Regions from separate parts of the Candidatus Merdisoma sp. JLR.KK006 genome, predicted to be linked through region 1. Evidence: predicted binding sites of a transcription regulator. Region 1 holds the regulator's gene; the other holds the start of a gene.
What was found. The regulator HrcA, encoded in region 1, represses chaperone genes, less so after heat shock. The targets are predictions, from matches to a motif close to TGTTAGCACTCNNNNNNNNNGAGTGCTAACA.

Region 1 (12,164 bases):
AGTATGAGGCGGAACAGGAGGCTACCGCCCGGAAATATCAGGCAGAGCAGGATGCCGAGGCGAAAAAGGCCCAGGCGGAAGCCAAGAAATACGAAGCAGAGCAGGATGCGCAGGCAAAGAAAGCTCAGGCAGAGGCTAACAAGTTCTCCATGGAGCAGGAGGCAGCCGGTATCCAGGCCAGAGGATCGGCGGAGGCGGAAGCCATCCGTGCCAAAGGTATGGCAGAAGCCGAGGCTATGGAGAAGAAAGCGGAGGCTTATCAGAAATACAACAAGGCAGCTATGGCGGAGATGCTTATCGGCGTGCTCCCGGATATTGCCGGAAAGATTGCAGAGCCGCTGGCTCAGATTGACAAGATCACCATTATCGGAAGCGGAGAAGACAAGGGTGTTGGCGATGTGGCCGGAAATGTGCCGGCTGTTATGGCGAAGCTTTTTGAGACCATGAAGGAGACCGTGGGTATTGATCTCTCCGAGATCATCAAGGCTGATACCTATGACGCCAAGGTCACAAGAAATATCAACGTCTCCGGACTGCCTGACGGACGGGAGGAAAAGTCAGACATCCCGCCGCAATAAGGAACGGAATAAGTATGAAAAAGAAAAGATACCTATGGCTTATAGCAGGTATCATACTTCTGCTTGTACTGACAGTAATGATAAAGAAAGGCGTAGAAAGGAAACAGAAAGAGGAATGTGCCATCACTGCAATGTATGTACCCTTTGGAAAGGGTTCTCATGTATTCATAGAGATTGAGGATCGGCATAATGTTTTTAGTGTATATGTTCGGGATGGGGATTGCAAGGTATATGATATCAATGGCAAAAAAATCGAATTTCATCAGCTTGTAAAAGGAAATGTGGTGAAAATATACGGAGACGGAATGATGGGCGCAGCGGCCATATTAACCAGGGGCAGCTATACCTGGAATTATGTAGACGCAGACGGCATAAATAAGACAGCTAAGGCAGAGGGCCTCCACGTTCTTAAGTGGGGAGATGAGCTGAGGAATATACGGCTGACGGTACCAACCGATTTGACACCGGATATTTATGATAAGCCTCAACAGGTAGAAGTGATTCGTTATAGCCGTTCCTTACTTGGCACAGAGGATATTCCGAAGGGTGAAAAGGTAACGGTTGTCCAAAAGGATGAAAACTTTGTGATTGAGAATGCCTCAGGTGATTATGTATACAGCGTTACCGGCATATGGGAAAATGGCAGGGTGGAGTTTGGATTTATGACTTCATCGAAATAAGTATAAAAAGAAGAAAGCACCGCTTTTGAAGCAGATCCCTTTCGTTAGACTTAGTTTTGTCTGACAAAAGGGCTGTACCTGCAAAAGGCTTGGCGCTTTCTTTTTTATATGGTCATTGGCAGAGATTTTTATCTGAGTAAAGCCGTTAATTTCTCCCCATCCCCATCAATCACGATGGTATTCCCCGTAGCGGCTTCTCCGCCCAGAATAAGCTTCGCTGCCAGAGTTTCCACATGCTTCTGCATATACCGCTTTAAAGGCCGTGCACCATATACGGGATCGTAGCCGTGTTCCGTAATAAAGGCTTTGGCATTTTCCGTAAGGGTGAGGGACAACTCCCGGTCAGCCAGGCGATGGTTCAGCTCTGCCAGCAGGAGATTGATAATGGACGAAATATCACTCTTACTTAAGGGCTTAAAGAGAATGGTTTCATCCAGCCGGTTTAGGAACTCCGGACGGAAATGATTCCTTAAGTCATTCATTACCAGATTCTGGGCTTCCTTCCGGATATTTCCCTGGTCATCAATGCCATCCAGAAGATAGGAGGAACCGATATTGGAGGTCATAATCAGGATGGTATTCTTAAAGTCTACCGTGCGTCCCTGGGAATCGGTAATCCGTCCGTCGTCAAGTACCTGCAGAAGGACATTAAATACATCCGGATGGGCTTTCTCAATCTCATCAAATAGCACCACGGAATAAGGCTTCCGGCGAACGGCCTCCGTAAGCTGACCGCCCTCCTCGTATCCTACATATCCCGGAGGCGCTCCAATGAGGCGGGAGACGGAATATTTCTCCATATACTCGCTCATGTCGATGCGGACCATGTTTTGCTCATCATCAAAGAGGCTGGCGGCCAGAGCCTTGGCAAGCTCCGTCTTTCCAACGCCTGTAGGTCCCAGAAACAGGAAAGAGCCAATGGGCTTGCTGGGATCTTTGATCCCCGCCTTTGAACGGATAATGGCTTCGGATACCAGAGTTACCCCCTCATCCTGGCCAATGACACGTTTATGAAGCTCCTCGTCCAGATGGAGGGTTTTGTTTCGCTCGCTTTCTGTCAGCTTTGCCACAGGAATTCCCGTCCATCGGGAGATGATGCGGGCAATCTCGTCCTCAGTGACAGCCTCATGAACCAAAGATAAATCGGTTTTATTGATAGCTTCCTCATCCTGCTCCAGCTGCTTTTGAAGCTGGGGAAGCTTGCCGTATTGCAGCTCGGCGGCTTTATTCAGATCGTAATTCTGCTGAGCTGTCTGAATCTGTTTATTGATATCTTCAATTTCCTCTCGAAGCTTGGAAAGGCGTTCCACAGAGGTTTTCTCGTTGTCCCATTGGGCTTTCTTTCCGTTGAATTCATCCCGAAGCTCTGCAAGCTCTCGCTGAAGATTCTCCAAACGCTCCTGGCTTAATCGGTCAGTCTCCTTTTTTAAAGCCGCTTCCTCGATCTCTAATTGCATAATTTTCCGGCTTAGCTCATCCAGCTCGGCAGGCATGGAATCCAATTCGGTCTTGATCAATGCACAGGCTTCGTCCACCAGATCAATGGCCTTGTCCGGGAGGAAACGATCGGAGATATAGCGGTTGGACAGGGTGGCTGCGGATACCAGGGCCGCATCGGTAATCTTAACTCCGTGAAAGACCTCATAGCGCTCCTTTAATCCTCTTAAGATAGAAATGGTATCCTCCACCGTAGGTTCGTCCACCATAACCGGCTGGAACCGCCGTTCCAGAGCTGCATCCTTTTCAATATACTGGCGGTATTCGTCCAGGGTTGTGGCTCCGATACAGTGGAGCTCTCCTCTGGCAAGCATGGGCTTTAGCATATTGCCTGCATCCATGGCACCGTCGGTTTTTCCGGCCCCTACAATCAAATGAAGCTCGTCAATAAAGAGAATAATCTGTCCGTCGCTTTTACGGACCTCGTCAAGAACGGCTTTCAGACGTTCCTCAAATTCTCCCCGGTATTTGGCTCCGGCCACCAGAGCGCCCATATCCAGAGCAAAAAGCTTCTTATCCTTTAATCCCTCCGGTACATCTCCCCGAACAATCCGCTGGGCAAGTCCCTCAATGGCGGCAGTCTTACCCACGCCGGGTTCTCCGATAAGAACCGGATTGTTTTTCGTCTTTCTGGACAAAATACGGATAATATTACGGATCTCCGCATCCCGGCCAATGACCGGATCAAGCTTCTGCTCCCTGGCACGCTCCACCAAATCGGAGCCATATTTATTTAAAGTGTCATAGGTGGCCTCCGGGTTGTCACTGGTGACACGCTGATTGCCACGGACAGTAGACAGAGCCTGCAAAAAGCGGTCTCTGGTAATCCCGTATTCTTTGAAAATCTCTTTTATGGAAGGACTGGGATTGCCAAGCAGGGCAAGAAACAGATGCTCCACGGAAACATATTCGTCTCCCATCTGTTTTGCCTCGTCCTCGGCGCTTATGAGTACCTTATTTAAATGCTGCCCCACATAGGGCTGACCGCCGGACACCTTTACACGCTTGTTTAAAGCCTGTTCTACCCGATTTACAAAATACTCCGTCTGAATCTCCATCTTGGAAATCAGCTTTAAGATGAGACTGTCCTCCTGACGGAGCAGGCTCATAAGCAGGTGCTCCTGCTCTAATTCCTGATTGCCGTATTCATAGGCAGTCTTTTCCAGGTCATTCACAGCCTGTATGGATTTTTGTGTGAATTTGTTAATGTTCATAATCTGCCTCCTATTTAAAATCACTGCGTGATGGCACTAAAGGGTAAAGTCGCTTCGGTGCACCCATAATGAGAGGAACTTTCATTCGAAAGGGCACTCATGAAAGTTCCTCTCGTGCACCTTTGCGACTTTACCAGTACCGCTGCAATTAAAAAGCCCCATATCCCATGCTTATGCATGTGATACAGGGCCTTGTTCACTTGTTTACACCTAGTATATATCACTCCGCCGGGAAAAATGCAATAGTTTTTTTCTAAAAAAATTCTAAAGATCCTGGTGCAAAGGGGATTATTTCTAAAAAAATCATAAACCGACTTGACAAAAAGAAAGCATAGTGATATTTTTATGTTAGCACTCAAAAGGGCCGAGTGCTAATAGCAAGAAAAACAACCATAAAAGAGGTGAGGAAGTGGAACTGGATGAGAGAAAACTGAAAATCCTGCAGGCAATCATCCGCAATTATATGGAAACAGGAGAGCCCGTAGGCTCCAGAACCATTTCCAAGTATTCGGATTTGAACTTAAGCTCCGCAACCATCCGTAATGAAATGTCGGACTTAGAGGAGATGGGCTACATCCTGCAGCCTCATACTTCAGCCGGAAGGATTCCGTCGGACAAAGGCTATCGTCTCTATGTAGATCGCATGATGGAAGAAAAGGATCAGGAGGTCAATGAGCTGAAAGAGCTGATGATTGAACGGACCGATAAGATGGAACGGGTGCTTAAGCAGGTGGTGAAAGTTCTGGCGGCCAATACTAATTATGCAACCATGGTATCGGCACCTACTTATCATCAGAAGAAGCTGAAGTTCATCCAGCTTTCCAAGGTAAGCTCCACACAGATTCTTACTGTCATTATGATGGACGGGAATCTGGTGCGGAACAAGGTGATTCCCGTAACGGAGGAGCTTGACCAGGAGACGGTGCTCAAGCTGAATATCCTGTTAAACAGTGTTCTGAACGGGCTGGCCATTGAGGAAATTAATCTGGCCATGATTAAGAGCTTAAAGGAGCAGGCAGGAGCTCACAGTGAGCTGGTAGCTGATGTGATTGATGCGGTGGCTGAGGTGATTCATTCGGAAGAAGAGGTAGAGATTTATACCTCCGGAACCACCAACATTTTCCGTTATCCGGAGTTGTCCGAGAATGGAAAGGCCAGTGAGATTTTAAGCACCTTTGAGGAAAAGCAGGAGCTGACCGATCTGGTAAACCGGACCTTGGAGGGCGGTACGGGCCAGGGCATACAGGTGTATATCGGGCAGGAGCTTCCGGTGCAGGCCATGAAGGACTGCAGTGTGGTGACAGCCACCTACGAACTGGGAGACGGACTGCGGGGCACCATTGGTATCATAGGGCCGAAGCGAATGGACTATGAAAATGTGGTGAATACCTTAAAAACCCTCACGGAACAGTTGGATGAGATATATAACAGAAAGCAGGAATAAGGAAACGGAAAGGGGTAAAGACCCGTGGAAAAGGAAATGAATCAGGAAGAGATGACAAAGGAGGAAGAACTCCAAAAGGAAGCTGCCGGTGCTGAACAGGAGCAGGAATTGGAACAGCAGGAAGCAGGGGAACCAGAAGAACCGGCGGAAGAAAAAGAAACAGAAGCCGGTGAGGAAGCCTCTGAGGAGCCCAAGGAGAAAAAGGAAAAATCCTTTTTAGGAAAAAAGAAAAAGAAAAAGGACCCCAGGGACGAAAAGATAGATGAGCTAGAGGACCGGGTAAGGCGCCAGATGGCGGAGTTTGACAACTTCCGCAAGCGCACGGAGAAAGAGAAGTCTCATATGTACGAGGTTGGAGCCAGGGATGTGATTGAGAAGATTCTCCCGGTGGTCGATAACTTCGAGAGAGGCATAGCAGCCGTTCCGGAAGAAGAGCGAACCAATCCTGTGATTGAGGGAATGGATAAGATTTACAAGCAGCTTATGACAGTGCTGACAGATTTAGGTGTGGCGCCCATAGAAGCCGCCGGCCGGGAATTTGATCCCAATCTTCACAATGCGGTGATGCACATAGAGGACGAAGAGCTGGGAGAAAATATTGTAGCGGAAGAGTTTCAGAAAGGTTATACCTACAAAGAAAGCGTTATTCGTCACAGCATGGTGAAAGTAGCGAACTGATGCGCAAGGTGAATTGACCGTAGGTCAAGAGAAGGTCCCTTGGGGGAAAGCTCGCACATGAAGGAAAGCAAGGCTTTCCTAAGTTTCACTGCGAAATAAATATATTAACAACTAACTAACAATAAATGAGGAGGTCTCTATTATGAGCAAAATTATTGGAATCGACTTAGGAACAACAAATAGCTGTGTAGCAGTTATGGAGGGCGGAAAACCAGTGGTAATCGCCAATACAGAGGGAGCAAGAACCACACCGTCCGTAGTGGCATTCACAAAGACCGGAGAGCGTCTGGTAGGTGAGCCCGCAAAGCGTCAGGCAGTAACCAACTCCGAAAAAACCATTTCTTCTATTAAGAGAGATATGGGTACGGATCACAGAGTAACAATTGATGACAAAAAGTACTCTCCCCAGGAGATTTCCGCTATGATTCTTCAGAAGCTGAAAGCAGATGCGGAGAACTATCTGGGCGAGAAAGTAACCGAAGCCGTTATCACCGTTCCGGCCTACTTCAATGATGCTCAGAGACAGGCTACCAAAGATGCAGGTAAGATTGCCGGCCTGGATGTAAAGCGTATCATCAACGAGCCTACGGCCGCAGCACTGGCTTACGGTCTGGACAATGAAAAAGAGCAGAAAATCATGGTATACGACTTAGGCGGCGGTACTTTCGATGTGTCCATCATTGAGATTGGCGACGGCGTTATCGAGGTTTTGGCAACAGCCGGTGACAACCGTCTGGGCGGCGATGATTTCGACCAGAAGATTACTGACTATATGCTGGCAGAGTTCAAGCGCACCGAGGGTGTGGATCTCTCCGGTGACAAGATGGCGCTCCAGAGACTGAAAGAGGCGGCAGAGAAAGCGAAGAAAGAGCTTTCCAGCGCAACTACCACCAATATCAACCTGCCTTTCATCACAGCCACCTCCGAGGGACCCAAGCATTTTGACATGAACCTTACAAGAGCAAAATTCGACGAGCTGACCCATGACCTGGTTGAGCGCACCGCAAATCCTGTTCAGGCAGCTTTAAAGGATGCAGGCATTACGGCGTCTGAGCTTGGAAAGGTGCTGTTAGTAGGCGGTTCCACCCGTGTTCCGGCCGTACAGGATAAGGTAAAACAGCTGACAGGACATGAGCCCAGCAAATCACTGAATCCGGATGAGTGTGTGGCTCTCGGTGCTTCCATCCAGGGCGGCAAGCTGGCCGGCGATGCAGGCGCAGGCGATATCCTGCTTTTGGATGTAACCCCATTGTCTCTGTCCATCGAGACTCAGGGAGGTATTGCAACCCGTCTTATTGAGCGTAATACAACCATCCCCACCAAGAAAAGCCAGATCTTCTCCACAGCAGCAGATAATCAGACAGCCGTGGATATTAACGTAGTACAGGGCGAGCGCCAGTTTGCAAGAGACAACAAGTCCTTAGGACAGTTCCGTCTGGACGGAATTCCTCCTGCAAGACGTGGAATGCCCCAGATTGAGGTAACCTTTGACATTGACGCCAACGGTATCGTAAATGTTTCCGCAAAGGATCTGGGAACCGGCAAGGAACAGCACATTACTATCACTGCAGGCTCCAACATGTCCGACAGCGACATTGAGAAAGCCGTAAAGGAAGCGGCGGAATTTGAAGCACAGGATAAGAAGCGCAAAGAGGGCATTGATGCCAGAAATGACGCAGATGCCATGGTATTCCAGACCGAGAAGGCCCTGGAGGAAGTGGGAGAGCAGATTGATGTTGCTGACAAGTCCGCAGTAGAGGCAGAGCTTACTTCTCTGAAAGCGGTTCTGGAGAGAACCAAGGATCAGCAGGAGCTTTCCGATTCCGAGCTGGATGAGCTGAAATCCGGCAAGGAGAAGCTGATGAATGCGGCCCAGAAGGTATTCGAGAAAGTATACGCCCAGGCACAGGCAGCCCAGGGCCAGGCAGGACCAGGTCCGGAAATGGGCGCAGGTGCAGGACCGGCCGACGACGTGGTTGACGGAGATTATCGAGAGGTATAAAGTAAGAAAGCCGGACCGGTTTGGACTGGTAAAGCTAAATCGCTGCAGAAGGCTGTAAAACAGATTCCAAGGAAAGTGAACAAACGATCTGTCCGCTTTCCTTGGAATTTGGCTGTATTTATCTGATTGAACTATAATTGTCTTACAATGAAAGATCCTTTTCTGCGTAGCAGAAAGCTAAGTTCAGGGATGCACCATGCACCACTGCCGACTTTCATTTATGGTGGTGCGCCAATGGGATGCATGTGGGTTTATTATAATGGCTGACAGTTTAATGGCAGGAGAAATGAAGAAGTATTCAAAAAGGGGAAATAAAGATTTGGAAATAATTTTCCGAATCAACCTGGATGACGCAGCAGGTGCGTCAGATGGAGGAAAGAATGGCAGAACAGAAAAGAGACTATTATGAGGTCCTGGGCATAGACAAGAATGCGGATGATGCCGCAATTAAGAAAGCGTACCGCCAGCTGGCAAAAAAATATCATCCGGATATGAATCCCGGAGATCAGGAAGCGGAGAAAAAGTTCAAGGAGGCATCCGAGGCTTACGCAGTATTGAGCGATCCGGACAAACGCCGTCAGTACGATCAGTTTGGCCATGCGGCCTTTGAGGGCGGCGCCGGCGGAGGCGGCTTTGGCGGTTTTGATTTTACCGGCGCAGATATGGGAGATATCTTTGGGGATATTTTCGGCGATCTGTTTGGCGGCGGCCGCAGCCGGAGGGCTAACAATGGACCTATGCAGGGAGCGAACATAAGGGCACAGATTCGCGTCACCTTTGGGGAGGCCGTATTTGGCTGTGACAAGGAGATTGAACTTACGCTGAAAGACGAGTGCGATAAGTGTCATGGTACGGGAGCAAAGCCGGGCACCTCTCCCATTACCTGTTCCAAGTGCGGAGGAAAGGGCCAGGTAGTTTATACCCAGCAGTCTCTCTTTGGCATGGTACAGAATGTGCGCACTTGTCCCGATTGTAACGGAACGGGTAAGGTAATTAAGGAAAAATGTCCGGACTGCTATGGAACCGGCTATATCTCAAATAAGAAGAAGATTGCCGTGACCGTACCGGCAGGAATTGACAACGGACAGAGCATTCGTATCCGGGGCAAGGGAGAACCGGGCGTGAACGGCGGTCCCAGAGGAGATCTTCTGGTGGAGGTACTGGTAAGCAGACATCCCATTTTCCAGAGGCAGGATACAAATATCTATTCTACAGCGCCTATCAGCTTTGTAACGGCTGCTTTGGGAGGCACTGTGCGGATTAAGACTGTGGACGGCGAGGTAGAGTATGATGTAAAGGCCGGAACACAGACGGATACCCGTGTGCGCTTAAAGGGCAAGGGAGTGCCGTCCCTGCGGAATAAGAATGTGCGTGGGGATCATTATGTAACCTTGGTAGTTCAGGTTCCCACGGATTTAAGCAAGGATGCCAAGGAAGCTCTGCGTGCTTATGATGATGCCGTAAATGGCGTGTCCAATTCCGGAAAAAGCGGAAAAGGAAAGAAACGGTTTATGGACAAGGTGAAGGAAGCCTTGGATGAATGAAGTGTGATAAAGATTTCAAAGATAAATTTGGCGCTGCGGAAGTAAGAAATACATTATCCGCAGCGCCAAACTGTATCATGAAACTGTAATTCATGAACACCATTATATCCTATCAAATATGTAGCAGATTTTTTTACTAATATTATACATAAACAAGTAAAGTCTGCCCTTCCAAGTGACAGGTGTTAGGGTGTACCCGCAGGGTATGAAATGCCAGACTTAAGCGGTTGCAGTTCTTACCTCCAAAGCGGTAAGGCGTTTTTCAAAGTTATCCATAGCACGGAGCAGGATATTAATGGTTTCTGCTTCATTTTTTGTGATTCGATAGATATCTTTTAGCCCCTCGAGCTGATGCTCAATTTTGTCAAAACGTTTTTCATTCTTTTTATCGTAACGATCCATTTCATCAAATAGCATGGATTCTGATTTGTAAATCATTTTTTTCATTTGTTTAGTCATGCGGGTCTCAGACTCCTGAATAGACTTTTGAATCAGTCCGGTCGTGCGGGTCTCAGACTCCTGAACAGATTTTTGAATCAGTCCGGTCATGCGGGCCTCAGACTCCTGAATAGATTTTTGAATCAGTCCGGTCGTGCGGGTCTCAGACTCCTGAATAGATTTTTGAATCAGTCCGGTCGTGCGGGTCTCAGACTCCTGAACAGATTTTTGAATCAGCCCGGTCATACGGGTCTCAGACTCCTGGATCAGCCCGGTCATACGGGTCTCAGACTCCTGGATCAGTCCGGTCATGCGGGTTTCAGACTCCTGGATCAGCCCGGTCACGCAGGTTTCAGACTCCTGGATCAGCCCGGTCACGCAGGTTTCAGACTCCTGAATCAGCCCGGTCATGCGGGTTTCAGACTCCTGAATCAGCCCAGTCATGTGGGTCTCGGAACCCTGAATCAGCCCGGCCATACGGACCTCGGATTCCCGAATAGCATGTTCCACTATTTCGGCAATAGCCGAAAGATCATTTGAATCTAACAAGATTATCCTCCTTTCACTTCCAAAATGGAAAAGTATAATCGAAACAGCATCTTTTGAAAAGGTATTTTTAAGTATAATAGATCCCGCTTTAAAATACCAGTCCATTAAAAAAAACCTTTTACAATTGTCAAATTAATTTTACCAGTACCTTTTCCAAAAGAATGGTTTAGAAGAAAGATATCCCGCTACATGAAATAAACAGGAATGAATCGGTTGCGTTAAAGAAAATAGCAGAAGGAAAAGATATAAAAGGTATGTGATTTCTTACATACGGTTGATAAATTCTTCTACGGACCGCACTTGTCGGGCCAAAAGGAACCAGCGATCCAGCTGAAAAAAGCTTGTTTGGTGCAGAATCTGTTCCTGGATTCCGAGAGGAACCTTTCCATGATCGGACAATGTTTCCAGAATGCAGCCTGCTTTGCCCTTTGCCATACCCTGTTCCCAGAAAAAAATAGATTTTGGAGAAAAGGAAGGCTGTTTGTATAAATCGTGATTTGTTTCCAAAAAAATCTCCTTTCTGTCTGTAAAAGGGATATGCGGCGAATTGCCAGATAATAAGAAGCTGTTACAAAAGCAGTATAACAAATGAAAATTGTAAAATCAAGGATAATTAAGGAAATGTATTACTTTGTATAAAAATGTCGGCATAAAAGTATTGGCTTGTATAAGAATCAAATATTTTTCAAATGATATTAAAAGATTTAAACAGAGGAATGATAACTTCAAAATGAAAAAAATTGCGTAAACCAGGGTTACTGTTCAGACCCAGCCAATCACTCCGCTGATTGGCTGGGAGCCAGCACAGTTATGGGGCCAGAGGGACTGCCCCTCGCTGAAAGCGACTTAAAATGGGCAGTCCCTGTTACAATTCGCACCCCTATAAACTAAAAACTTTATAAAATCTGACATAGGGTGTGAATTGTAACAAACCAGGAGTTTTGTACAGCAAAAAATACAACATTGAAATGGACAATTTAAGGGGGATATGTTAGAATAATTTACATATGGAATGCTTTGGAAGTATCCCTAGCGCCCGCTTGGGAAAGTCTTACCAGGGCATAACAATTTAAGGAGGAAAAGACAAAATGGCGAGAAAAATGAAGACCATGGATGGTAATCATGCGGCGGCTCATGTATCCTATGCATATTCAGATGTTGCTGCAATCTATCCTATCACACCGTCATCCGTTATGGCTGAGGCTACGGATGAGTGGGCAACACAGGGAAGAACCAATATCTTTGGACAAACCGTACAGGTAACGGAGATGCAGTCTGAGGCAGGTGCGGCAGGTGCTGTACACGGTTCTCTGGCAGCAGGTGCTCTTACTACCACCTTTACTGCTTCCCAGGGTCTGCTGCTTATGATTCCCAACCTGTATAAGGTGGCCGGCGAGCAGCTTCCCGGTGTATTCAATGTTTCCGCACGTGCTCTTGCAAGCCATGCATTATCTATTTTTGGAGATCACTCTGATGTCTATGCATGTCGTCAGACCGGTGCGGCTATGCTCTGTGAGTCCAGCGTGCAGGAGGTTATGGA
Region 2 (12,164 bases), on a different contig from region 1:
CCATGGCGGAGATAGAGCCCATGCCCCGGTAAACCTTATACTTTCTGCCCTGGAACAGTTCGAACTCGCCGGGAGCCTCGTCACAGCCCGCAAAGATACTTCCCATCATGCAGACATTGGCGCCTGCCGCAATAGACTTGGTAATGTCGCCGGAATACTTGATGCCGCCGTCGGCAATCACCGGAATGCCGTATTCCTTCGCCACCTCATAGCAGTCCATAATCGCAGACACCTGGGGAACACCGATTCCGGATACCACACGGGTCGTACAGATAGAACCTGGTCCGATACCAACCTTAACCGCATCGGCGCCTGCCTCAATCAAATCTCTGGCAGCCTGTCCTGTAGCAATATTTCCTGCAATTACCGGGAGATCCGGATATGCTGCCTTGATCATTTTCAGACAGCGGATTACATTTGCGGAATGACCGTGGGAGGAATCCAGCACAATCACGTCCACCTGGGCTTTCACCAGAGCATCCACACGCTCCAGCACATTGCTGGTAATCCCTACGCCGGCTCCGCAAAGCAGACGGCCTTTCTCGTCCTTGGCAGACATGGGATACTTGATCTGCTTCTCAATATCCTTTATGGTAATCAGGCCTTTTAAGTTCCCCTCATCATCTACAATGGGCAGCTTTTCTTTTCTTGCCTTTGCCAGAACCTTTTTGGCTTCCTCCAGAGTAATGCCCTCTTTTGCCGTAATCAGATTCTCGGAGGTCATGGATTCCTTGATTTTCTTGGTGAAGTCTGTTTCGAATTTCAAGTCTCGATTTGTAATGATACCAACCAGCTTTCTGCCCTCGGTAATGGGAACGCCGGAAATCCGGAACTTTCCCATCAGCTCATTGGCTTCCGCTAAGGTATGTTCAGGAGAAAGATAGAATGGGTCTGTGATAACGCCATTTTCAGAACGCTTTACTTTGTCTACCTCTTCGGCCTGTGCCTCGATAGACATGTTTTTATGAATAATACCAATACCGCCCTGTCTTGCCATGGCAATGGCCATGCGGTGCTCCGTAACCGTATCCATGCTGGCGCTCATCATCGGAATGTTCAGCCGCACGGTCTTTGTTAAATTAGTTGACAAATCAACCTCATTGGGAATCACTTCCGAGTAGGACGGCACCAACAGCACATCGTCAAAAGTAATGCTCTCACCAATAATTTTACCCATTTCATTCTCTCCTCTCACGTTAATTAAGATACACATCAGTTATTATTAATTTTCTATCTTAGCGAAAAGGGGACTTGTTGTCAATACAATTTCTGACAAAAAAACTGCAAAAAAAGAACTCTGGAAATACTTTTTGAAAATGTATGTTTTATGCGTACATTTGTCTTTTTCCAGGGGACTTCTGCTTTATTCGATTAAATTGCTAAAACAACTTCATCTTTCATCTTCTGATAGTCTGTCATTACACTTCCATACAAAATACGGATCATAATTTTCTAAATTTTCTCATCTATTTATAAAATCCCGTCACAGAGGATAAAATTTGAAAAAAGAAAGAGACATTACCTTTTTAAGGATAACATCTCTTTCCATATTTAAAATTACATGTTTAAACAATCGGATTCCTGCAAGCAACGGTACAAAGTTAAGTTTATCTTATCGCACCTTGACTTACATCATGCCGCCCATTCCGCCGCCTGCGGGCATTGCGGGAGTTTCCTCCTTGATATTTGCCACACAGCTCTCTGTGGTCAGGAAAGTAGAAGCTACACTGGTAGCATTCTGCAGGGCACTTCTTGTAACCTTGGCCGGATCCAGAATACCTTCTTTTACCATATCCACATAATCCTCACGGAGAACATCAAAGCCTACACCCGGATCGCACTCTTTCACCTTGTTGATGATAACTGCGCCCTCCAGTCCTGCATTTGCCGCAATGTGGAACAGCGGAGACTCCAGAGCCTTCAGGATAACCTTTACACCGGTTTTCTCATCGCCCTCAGTAGAATCAAGCAGCTTTGCAACCTCTTTGGTAGCATGGATATATGCGGAACCGCCGCCTGCAATGATACCTTCCTCTACGGCTGCTCTTGTAGCTGCCAGGGCATCCTCCATACGAAGCTTAGCTTCCTTCATCTCAGTCTCAGTTGCAGCGCCTACACGGATAACTGCCACACCGCCGGCCAGCTTAGCAAGTCTCTCCTGCAGCTTCTCACGGTCAAAGTCAGAGGTAGTCTCCTCAATCTGCGCACGAATCTGTCCGATTCTCTGGTCAATCTCAGCCTTATCTCCGGCGCCGTCCGCAATGATGGTATTCTCTTTCTGTACCTTAACAGACTTAGCAGTTCCCAGCATATCCAGAGTAGCTTCTTTAAGCTCAAGGCCCAGCTCCTCGGAAATCACCTGTCCGCCGGTCAGAATTGCGATGTCACGAAGCATCTCTTTTCTTCTGTCGCCGTATCCCGGAGCCTTAACGCCTACTACCGTAAAGGTTCCACGCAGCTTATTCATTACCAGGGTAGTCAGGGCCTCACCCTCAATATCCTCTGCAATAATCAGAAGCTTGCGGCCGGTCTGTACAATCTGCTCCAGAAGAGGCAGAATCTCCTGAATATTGGCAATCTTCTTATCTGTGATCAGAATGTAGGGATCATCAAGATTTGCCTCCATCTTCTCCATATCCGTTGCCATATATGCGGAAATATATCCACGGTCAAACTGCATACCTTCTACCAGATCCAGCTCTGTCTTCATGGTCTTGGATTCCTCGATGGTGATAACGCCATCCTTGGAAACCTTCTCCATAGCATCCGCTACCATATTTCCCACTTCATCGTCTCCGGAAGAAACAGCCGCTACTCTTGCAATCTGATGCTTGCCGTTTACCTTGCTGCTCATGCCTGCAATAGCCTCTACTGCCGCATCCGTAGCTTTCTTCATACCCTTTCTAAGAACAATGGGATTAGCGCCTGCTGCCAGGTTCTTCATGCCCTCATGAATCATAGCCTGTGCCAGAACCGTTGCAGTCGTGGTACCGTCACCGGCCACATCATTAGTCTTAGTAGCAACCTCTTTTACAAGCTGAGCGCCCATATTCTCAAAAGCATCCTCCAGCTCGATCTCCTTAGCAATGGTAACACCGTCATTGGTAATCAGCGGAGCGCCGTACTGCTTGTCAAGCACTACATTTCTTCCCTTAGGTCCCAAAGTCACCCTTACGGTATTCGCCAGCTTATTAACGCCTTCCTCCAGTGCGGTTCTAGCCTCCACACCGTACTTAATTTCCTTTGCCATTTTAAAACTCCTCCAGTCTTTTTAAACTCAAATATTATAATGTCAGGTCAAAACCTTTACTCTATAAACTCTGCAGGCCATTTTGCCCTATAAAGCTGCTATTCAACAATTGCCAGAATATCATTCTGCTTTACAATAATATACTCTTCATCCCCAAGCTTAACCTCATTGCCTGCATACTTGGAATAGATAACCTTATCGCCCTCTTTCACATGCATGGTCACTTCTTTCCCGTCAACCATTCCGCCAGGTCCTACTGCGATAACCTCCGCCTGCTGTGGCTTCTCCTGAGACTTGCTGGCCAAAATAATTCCGGAAGCCGTAGTCTCTTCCGCTTCAAACTGTTTCAGTACAACTCTGTCACCCAATGGTACTAATTTCATTTCTATTCCTCCTTAAGCTTTATACTATGCATTTTTATTATTAGCACTCACCAACATCGAGTGCTAACTTACGGATATTATATTAATGCTTTCAATTTTATTTGTCAACACATTTTCAAAAATTTATTCTTTTTTTATTTTTTCATCAAACCCCAACCATCTCCCCAATCAAACCAAACCACCCAAACCCCACCACCTTACACACAAAAAATACGATTAAATTCAACGTCATAAAAATGAGCTTTTCCAACTTAAATCAATACCCTCACTATTCACCTTCCACATTCCGCCCATAAACAGGGTGTGCCGAAAAACAGGTCCGCAGACTTTTTCGATATCAGGTGTCCGGCTGTTTGCGTACACGCTGTATGATCTGGGCGAACATTACTCAAGATACCCAAAAGCCCTCAAAAACGTCCAAAGTAATGTCCGCTCAGAGCATGCAGCATGTACGCAAACCGTCCGAACACAGGATATGAAAATGGCTGCGGACCTGTTTTACGGCGCACCCGTCCATCCCCACACAAAAAAAGCTGAACAGAAATCCCACTTCCCATTCAGCCTTCGTACCTCCATCAAGCCTTTTTAAGCTTCTCCAACTCCTCAAACACCACATCATTCACCACTTTAATATACGTCCCCTTCATGCCCGAAGACCGGGACTCAATCACCCCTGCACTCTCAAACTTCCGAAGCGCATTCACAATCACAGACCGTGTAATCCCCACGCTATCCGCAATCCTGCTGGCCACCAGAATCCCTTCATTCCCCTTAAGCTCCGCAAAAATATGCGTAATAGCCTCCAGTTCCGAGAAAGACAGCGTACCAATCGCAGACTTCACAATCTGAATCTTACGCTTCTCTTCCTCCGTCTCCTCATTCACAGAACGCATCATCTCCAGGCCAACCACCGTAGTGCCATACTCACTTAAGATAATATCATCAATATCATACTGTTCCCTGTACTTATATAAGAAAAGTGTTCCCAACCGCTCTCCCGCAATATCAATGGGTGTGATGATCGCCTGATAATCCTGTACATTGTCAGACACAAAGCCCAGCGTCTGCAGATTCACATTCTCCTTGGTAGAGAGAATCCCCAGAAGCCGCTCATTCAGCGCCTCATCAATGTGATCTCCCACCTCTCCGGAAATCAACTCCCGAATCTCCTCTACACCCTCACAGCGACTGACTCCAAGAACCTTTCCCTTTCTGCTGAGCACCAGAATATTTGATTTCAAAATATCCGTGAGAACCTGGCAGATATCATTAAATACAACCTTACTGGAATTGTTATTGTGAAGTAATTTGTTAATTTTTCTTGTCTTATCTAATAATTGTACGCTCACCCGCACCCCTCCTTTTGTAGAAGCCTAACCGAACATCATGCTGTGATACTAGCATAAGTTGTCAAACTTTTCAATTATTTTTTTGCAAAATTTTGAAATTTTTTTTACAGTTTCTACTTAATCACTTATTTAAAACAGACAGGTACGGTAGCTATAGCAACTTTTATCCCTTATTCTCCATTATTTCTTTCCCTCGTCTCCCGATATCCGCAGCCTTCGCCGGCACACACCAGATTATGCCCTTTTTCTACCATATAGCTGCCGCACTTGGGGCATTTCTCCTTTGAGGGCTTCTGCCAGGACATAAAATCACAGTCCGGATTGTTTTCACAGCCAAAATACTTCCGTCCCTTCTTGGTCTTGCGCAGAACTACCTCCGCACCGCATTTTGGACAGGAAACCCCGATTTTCTCCAAATAGGGCTTTGTGTTCCGGCAATCCGGAAATCCGGGACAGGCTAGGAACCGCCCGTGAGGACCGTATTTAATTACCATATTGCGGCCGCAGAGATCACAGACCACATCCGTTACTTCATCCTCAATCTTGACTTCCTCAAGCTCCTTCTCCGCCGTCTTAACCGCTTCCTCCAGATCCGGATAAAAGTTCTCCACTACAGTCTTCCAGTTGACGGTTCCTTCCTCCACACAATCCAGAAGTCCTTCCATATTGGCAGTAAAATCCGATTCCACAATCGTCGGGAAGGCTGTCTTCATCATATGATTTACCACCTCGCCAAGCTCGGTGAGATACAGATTCCGATTCTCTCTGGAAACATAGCGCCGTGCTATAATAGTCGTAATGGTAGGCGCATAAGTACTGGGACGCCCGATTCCCAATTCCTCCATGGTCTTTACCAGCGCTGCTTCCGTATAGTGTGCCGGCGGCTGTGTAAAATGCTGCTGGCTGTCCAGGGCTTTCAGCTCCAGCGTCATATCCTTGGAAAGCCCCTTTAAAAGCTGCCCGCTTTCTTCCTTCTCATCTTCCTGAACATATACGGACATAAATCCGTCAAAAGACAGGCGGGAAGCTGACAGTGTAAAGCGATAATCTCCTCCGTCAATCTTTGCAGATGAGGTCTCATAGACGGCGTCCGCCATCTGGCTGGCCATAAACCGTTTCCAAATCAGCTGATACAGCCGGAACTGATCCCGGGTAAGAGATTCCTTCAAGGCAGCCGGAGTACGGGAGATATCCGTGGGCCGTATGCCTTCATGGGCATCCTGAATCTTTTTGCCGCTCTTTTTTGCCAAATTGCCGGCAGAAGTATAGTTTTCTCCATACTGCTCCGTAATATAGGCCCTGGCATTTTTCTGAGCTTCCTCGGAGATTCGGGTGGAATCCGTACGCAGATAGGTAATAACTCCCACCGTTCCGTTTCCCTTAATGTCAACCCCCTCGTAAAGCTGCTGGGCCAGACTCATGGTCTTCTGAGTTGAAAAATTCAATGCCTTAGATGCCTCCTGCTGCAAAGTACTGGTAGTAAAAGGAAGGGGGGCCTTCTTCGTGCGCTCACCCGTCTTTACCTCCGCCACCTGGAAGGATACGCCTTTAAGCTCGGATAAGACTTTGTCCATTTCCTCCTTGGACCCAATGGCCATTTTTTTAGACTTGGTTCCGTAGAATTTTGCCTTAAGAGGCTTCTTGACGCCTTCCGGCAAAAGCTCCGCCTCCAAAGTCCAATACTCCTCCGGAATAAAGGCATTGATCTCTTCCTCCCGGTCCGCAACCAGCCGCAAAGCCACCGACTGTACGCGGCCGGCGCTTAAGCCGCGTTTCACCTTTGCCCAGAGAATGGGGCTGATGCGGTAGCCTACCATCCGGTCCAGCATGCGCCGTGCCTGCTGGGCGTCTACCAGATCCATGTCAATCTCCCTTGCGTTTTTCAGGGATTCCTTTACCGCCGTCTTTGTAATCTCGTTAAAAGTAATCCGGTACATTTTCTTTTCATCCAGATTTAATGCCTTAGACAAATGCCAGGAGATCGCTTCGCCCTCCCGGTCAGGGTCCGTTGCCAGATAAACCTTATCCGCCTTTTTCGCTTCCTTGCGAAGCTTTGCCAGAATATCGCCTTTTCCACGAATGGTTATATACTTGGGCTCATAGTCATGCTCCACATCAATTCCAAGCTGACTTTTCGGCAGATCCCGCACATGTCCCTGGGAAGCCAGTACCTCATAATTACTTCCCAAAAATTTTTTGATTGTCTTTACCTTGGCCGGTGACTCTACAATAACCAGATTCTTTGCCATGTATACTTCCTCTTCCTTCTATTACATTTACTACCTTTACAATACCCGAATAAAATTATTTTTATAAACCTCTTTTGCATATCCCTTCAGTTCTAAACTGGTCAGTATGCGAAGAACTTCTATCAGGGGAAGCTTTGTCCGTATGCACAGTTCCTCCGGACCCTGGGCTTGTAAACCTAAACAACTATACACTATATTTTCTGCCATTTCAAGATCATTTTTTTCATGTTTTTTAATCTGTTTTTTTAATTTTCCATTAATTCCTAATTCTTCCAAAATCTGTTCGGGAGAAAGCGCAATTCCCGCCCCCTGATGAATCAGATTGTTGCAGCCGGTGCTTAAGGAGTCCTCTAAGCGCCCCGGAACCGCATATACGTCCCTGCCCTGTTCCAAAGCCAGATCTGCGGTAATCAAAGAGCCGCTTTTTGCTTTTGCTTCTATTATAAGTACCATATCCGCCAGACCGCTGATAATTCGATTTCGCAGAGGAAACAGATGACGCATAGGCCGAATTCCCGGAGGACTCTCTGATAACAGGCCGCCCTGCTGTTCCAGCCGCATATACAATTCCCGGTGAAATTCCGGATAACAGACATCCACACCTCCCCCCAGAATCCCAAAGGTTTTCCCGCCTCCCTCCAGCGCCCCCTGATGGCTGCAGCCGTCAATGCCCGCTGCCATTCCGCTGATCACCTGCACTCCTCCTTTTGCCAGTTCCCGACCGAACCACATAGCCGCACTTCTCCCGTAAGCGCTGCAGGCCCTTGCTCCCACAATGGCCACAGAAGGGTCAGAATCCTTTGGCAGCTCCCCTCTCACATACAGGCCCCCGGGCTTGTGGGCAACTGTTTTCAGACGGCAAGGATATAACGGGTTTTCACAGCTTATAAAAGTGATTCCTTTCCTTTTAAGCAGCTCGCCTTCCTTTTCAAAGTCCCACTCCTTTCTTCTCCTGCATAACCCTCCAATGGCCCTCTGATTTTTTGGAAATCTCATTAAAAGCTCCTCCTCCTTTGCCATAAAGATTCTCTCCGGCGTCCTATATTGCTCCGCAAGCCGCCAAAAGAGCCCTGGTTCCCCAACAAGGCCGCTTGTAAACCAATGCCAGTATGCCTCCATGGATATCCTCATAATTCCCTCCCCCAATAATTCTTATCCGGCAGGCGGTAGTGAAGGGCTTCCAGCAGATGCTGCTCCAGAATCCGTTCTTCCTGCTCCAGATCGGCAATGGTACGTGCTGTCTTGATAATCTTATAATATGCCCGAGCGCTTAAGTTTAGTTTCCCAAATGCATTTTTTAAAAGCTTCTGTTCTTTTTTACCCAAAGGACAGTAATATTCCACCTGATTTCCGTTAAGATACGCATTAAAATGGATGGAAAGCTCCCTGTAGCGTTCCTGCTGCATCCCATGAGCCGCCTCTACCCGTTTTCGTATCTTAAGAGAGCTTTCATTCTGCTGCTTTTCGGTGAGTTCCTCATAGGAGATCGCCGGAACCTCTGCGCAAATGTCGATCCGATCCAGCAGAGGGCGGCTGATTTTTCCCAGATAATGGCTTACCTCCTGCTCCGTGCAGGTACAGCGCTTCCGATCCGGATAGTAACCGCAGGCACAGGGATTCATAGCTGCCACCAGCATACATTTTGCCGGAAAAACATAAGTGCCAGCCGTCCGTGAGATACAGATCCGGCGCTCCTCCAAAGGCTGTCTTAGAATTTCCAAAGCACTCCTTTTATATTCCGGAAACTCGTCTAAAAATAGAATGCCTCCGGAGCTTAAAGAGATCTCTCCGGGAGCAGGAATCCTGCCGCCTCCTGCCAGAGCTTCCGGCGTAACCGTGTGGTGCGGCGCTCGAAATGGCCTTCCAAGCATCAGCGAGGTCTGCTCCGGCAAGAGACCGGCCACGCTGTAGATCTTGGTCATCTCCAGAGCTTCCTCCAGGCTTACAGGCGGCAAAATCCCCGGAATCCGTTTTGCTATCATGGTTTTTCCGGAGCCGGGCGGACCAATCAGCAGCAAGTTGTGCATCCCTGCGGCCGCCACCTCCGCAGCCCTCTTTGCCACCGACTGCCCGTTTATCTGCGCAAAATCAGCATCGCAGGTGCATGCCTGTTCTCTCAAAAGCCTGTCCGTATCCACCTGTTCCGGAACTACCCGCTCCGGGTGGCGCAGGATTTCAATTAACTGACTAAGGCTGGAGACGCCGATAATCTCCATATTATCCAAAACCGCTCCCTCCGCAGCATTTTTATCCGGCACAATGCAGCGCCGGATTCCGCTGTCTCTGGCTGCCTCCGCCAAAGCCAGAATTCCCGGAACCGGAAGCACCTGACCGCTTAAGCTCAATTCCCCGGTCAGCATCACATCCTTTAAGCTTTCTTTCGGTATCTTCTCCAAAGAAGCCAAAATCGCCGCCGCAACAGGAAGGTCAAACCGGGAGCCTGCCTTTCGAATCCCTGCCGGAGCCAGGTTCACGGTAATCCGCTTAGGAGGGAGTGCAATTCCCGTATTGCGCAGGGCTGTCCGCACCCGATCCCCGGCCTCCCTCACCTCCGATGACAGATATCCCACCATCAAAAGCTGAGGCATTCCATCACTAATATCAGCCTCCACACGGACCAGATAGGCATCCAGTCCGTTTAAGGCTGCTGACTGTACTTTACTAAACATAAAAAGCTCTATCACTCCTTTTTCTGCAAAATTTCCCATGTTCTGTGTCCAAGACACGGATCGTCTACGCACTTTTCATGGGATACTGTTTTCTTTTATATTTTTAAGGAAATAACTTTGGCGACTGCCAAAGCTGAAGATTGTCTTATGTATTTTAGCGGCTGTCAAGCCAAATGAATATGCCGGCACAAAGTAAAGCCGCTCCGGACGAGAAGGCAGTCCGGCACATTCAAGCATCCGCTTTATCTTTTAATTATTTCCCATCATTTCTCCTTTCCTATTATAGCAACCTTTCAAAAAACACAATGCCAAATATCAAACCCTTCCGCTACTGCGCCCTTCTAAAGGCCAGCTCTCAAATATATTATTACCTGTCGGGAAATAAACCTCGAATTGAGATTGATCATAATAAGACATAAACAGATTACCATATACCGTAAAATAAAACAAGTACTTTTTAACCCATTCCGCCGTTCTCTTCCGCCATCCCAAAGTCAGGGAGCGAGCCAAAACCAGGACCGGACTTTTCCAATATCCCAGTGTCCGGCTGTTCACGCACACGCTGTTTGATATGAACGGACAATGCCTCAAAAAATATCGCACCCAACTTTTTATAAAGGCAATGTCCGTGCAGAGCAAACAGCGTGTGCGTGAACCGTCCGAACACGGATATGGAAAAGTCCGGTCCTGGTTTTGGCTCGCTCCCGTCCGTCCCTCACTAAAAATACTCCCTCAACTTCCCCAAAGCATTCTTCTCAATCCTGCTAATATAAGAACGGGAAATTCCAAGCTGACCGGCAATCTCCCGTTGGGTGTATTCCTTTCCGTTATAAAGACCGTATCTCATAATCAAAACCTTTTGCTCCCTCGGCGTCAGCACTTGATCAAGAAGCTCATACAGCTTCTTACTGTCCGCCTTCAAACTAATCTGCGCAAACGCATCTCTCTCATTGCTCTCAATAATATCCAGCAGATGAATCTCATTTCCTTCTTTATCCGTACCAATTGGTTCATAATAGGAAGTTTCCCTGGCTGTCTTTTTTCTGGCCCGGAAAAACATCAAAAGTTCATTCTCCACACAGCGGGCCGCATAAGTAGCAAGACGAGGCCCTTTTCCGCTGTCAAATGTGGTAACGGCCTTTATCAGGCCGATGGTACCAATGGAAATCAAATCCTCCACATCTTCCTCCGAGCCCTGATATTTCTTTACAATATGGGCTACCAGACGAAGGTTGTGCTCCACCAGGATATTACGTGCCTCAAGGTCTCCCTCCTTCAGCTTCTGCAGATAATATTGCTCCTCTTTGGCCGGTAGTGGTTGGGGAAAAGTCTTCAAAAAGGCACCTCTTTGGCGGATTTATATTATCTTATGATAATTCCTCCAAAGAAGTGCCTTTCCACTTTTATCTGCAAATAATAAGCCAAGCTAAAAATGCATGTGTACATAGCTGACAAGCCCTTTTGCACCACATCCTGCATGTTCTGTTATCCCGGACACCTGCTCATACTACGCTGTAACCCCATCCTCCTTCTTACGCAAAATATCGTAAGTTTCAGCTTCTTTGCTAAGCTTTACAAACAATTTCTGCTTCGGATGAGGCGCACTTTCCATGGGATTCCCTTCCTCGTCCAAAAGGGCCTCAACCTTCACAAGAACATTTTTTCCGTCCGGCTTCATAATCTCAATCTCGTCTCCCACAGAAAACTTATTCCGCTGTTCAATCTGACAATAGCCCCGCTCATCCGGCCCATTCACAATTCCCAGATACGTGTATCCCTTCACATACGTATTGCTTCCATAGATTTGGCTGTTTTCATCCGGCTTCCCATAAAAGAAGCCCGTGGTAAACTCCCGGTAGGTACAGCCGGCAATCTGCTCCTGATACCAGCTCATATTCCTTTGGTAAAGCTCCTGGGATTCCAGACAATCATCAATGGCCTTCCGGTAGGTTCTGGCCACCGTTGCCACATAAAGGGCCGTCTTCATCCGCCCTTCAATCTTAAAGCTGTCAATCCCGGATTCCAAAAGCTCCGGAATATGCTCAATCATACAGAGATCCTTTGAATTAAAAATGTAAGAGCCCCGCTCATTTTCATATACCGGAAAATATTCTCCCGGCCTTGTCTCCTCCACCACCGCATATTTCCAGCGGCATGGGTGTGTACATGCTCCCTGATTGGCATCCCTTCCTGTGAAATAATTGCTCAAAAGGCACCGCCCTGAATAGGAAATACACATAGCCCCATGGATAAAGGTCTCAATC

Region 2: the regulator HrcA is predicted to act here: its motif matches at 3,672-3,702, upstream of VSQ61_RS00455 (co-chaperone GroES).

What each region holds. Positions count from the first base shown of each region.
Region 1 covers NZ_JAYMNS010000003.1:38,466-50,629, reverse strand. The annotation lists gene VSQ61_RS03410 (flotillin family protein) at 1-578, shown strand, start outside; gene VSQ61_RS03405 (hypothetical protein) at 593-1,258, shown strand; gene clpB (ATP-dependent chaperone ClpB) at 1,387-3,969, opposite strand; gene hrcA (heat-inducible transcriptional repressor HrcA) at 4,379-5,413, shown strand; gene grpE (nucleotide exchange factor GrpE) at 5,450-6,091, shown strand; gene dnaK (molecular chaperone DnaK) at 6,234-8,093, shown strand; gene VSQ61_RS03380 (hypothetical protein) at 8,380-8,502, shown strand; gene dnaJ (molecular chaperone DnaJ) at 8,474-9,637, shown strand; gene VSQ61_RS03370 (hypothetical protein) at 9,857-10,624, opposite strand; gene VSQ61_RS03365 (hypothetical protein) at 10,889-11,059, opposite strand; gene nifJ (pyruvate:ferredoxin (flavodoxin) oxidoreductase) at 11,713-12,164, shown strand, end outside.
Region 2 covers NZ_JAYMNS010000001.1:98,043-110,206, forward strand. The annotation lists gene guaB (IMP dehydrogenase) at 1-1,177, opposite strand, end outside; gene groL (chaperonin GroEL) at 1,628-3,250, opposite strand; gene VSQ61_RS00455 (co-chaperone GroES) at 3,349-3,633, opposite strand; gene codY (GTP-sensing pleiotropic transcriptional regulator CodY) at 4,209-4,982, opposite strand; gene topA (type I DNA topoisomerase) at 5,153-7,231, opposite strand; gene dprA (DNA-processing protein DprA) at 7,268-8,362, opposite strand; gene VSQ61_RS00475 (YifB family Mg chelatase-like AAA ATPase) at 8,359-9,900, opposite strand; gene sigK (RNA polymerase sporulation sigma factor SigK) at 10,619-11,236, opposite strand; gene VSQ61_RS00485 (peptidase U32 family protein) at 11,408-12,164, opposite strand, start outside.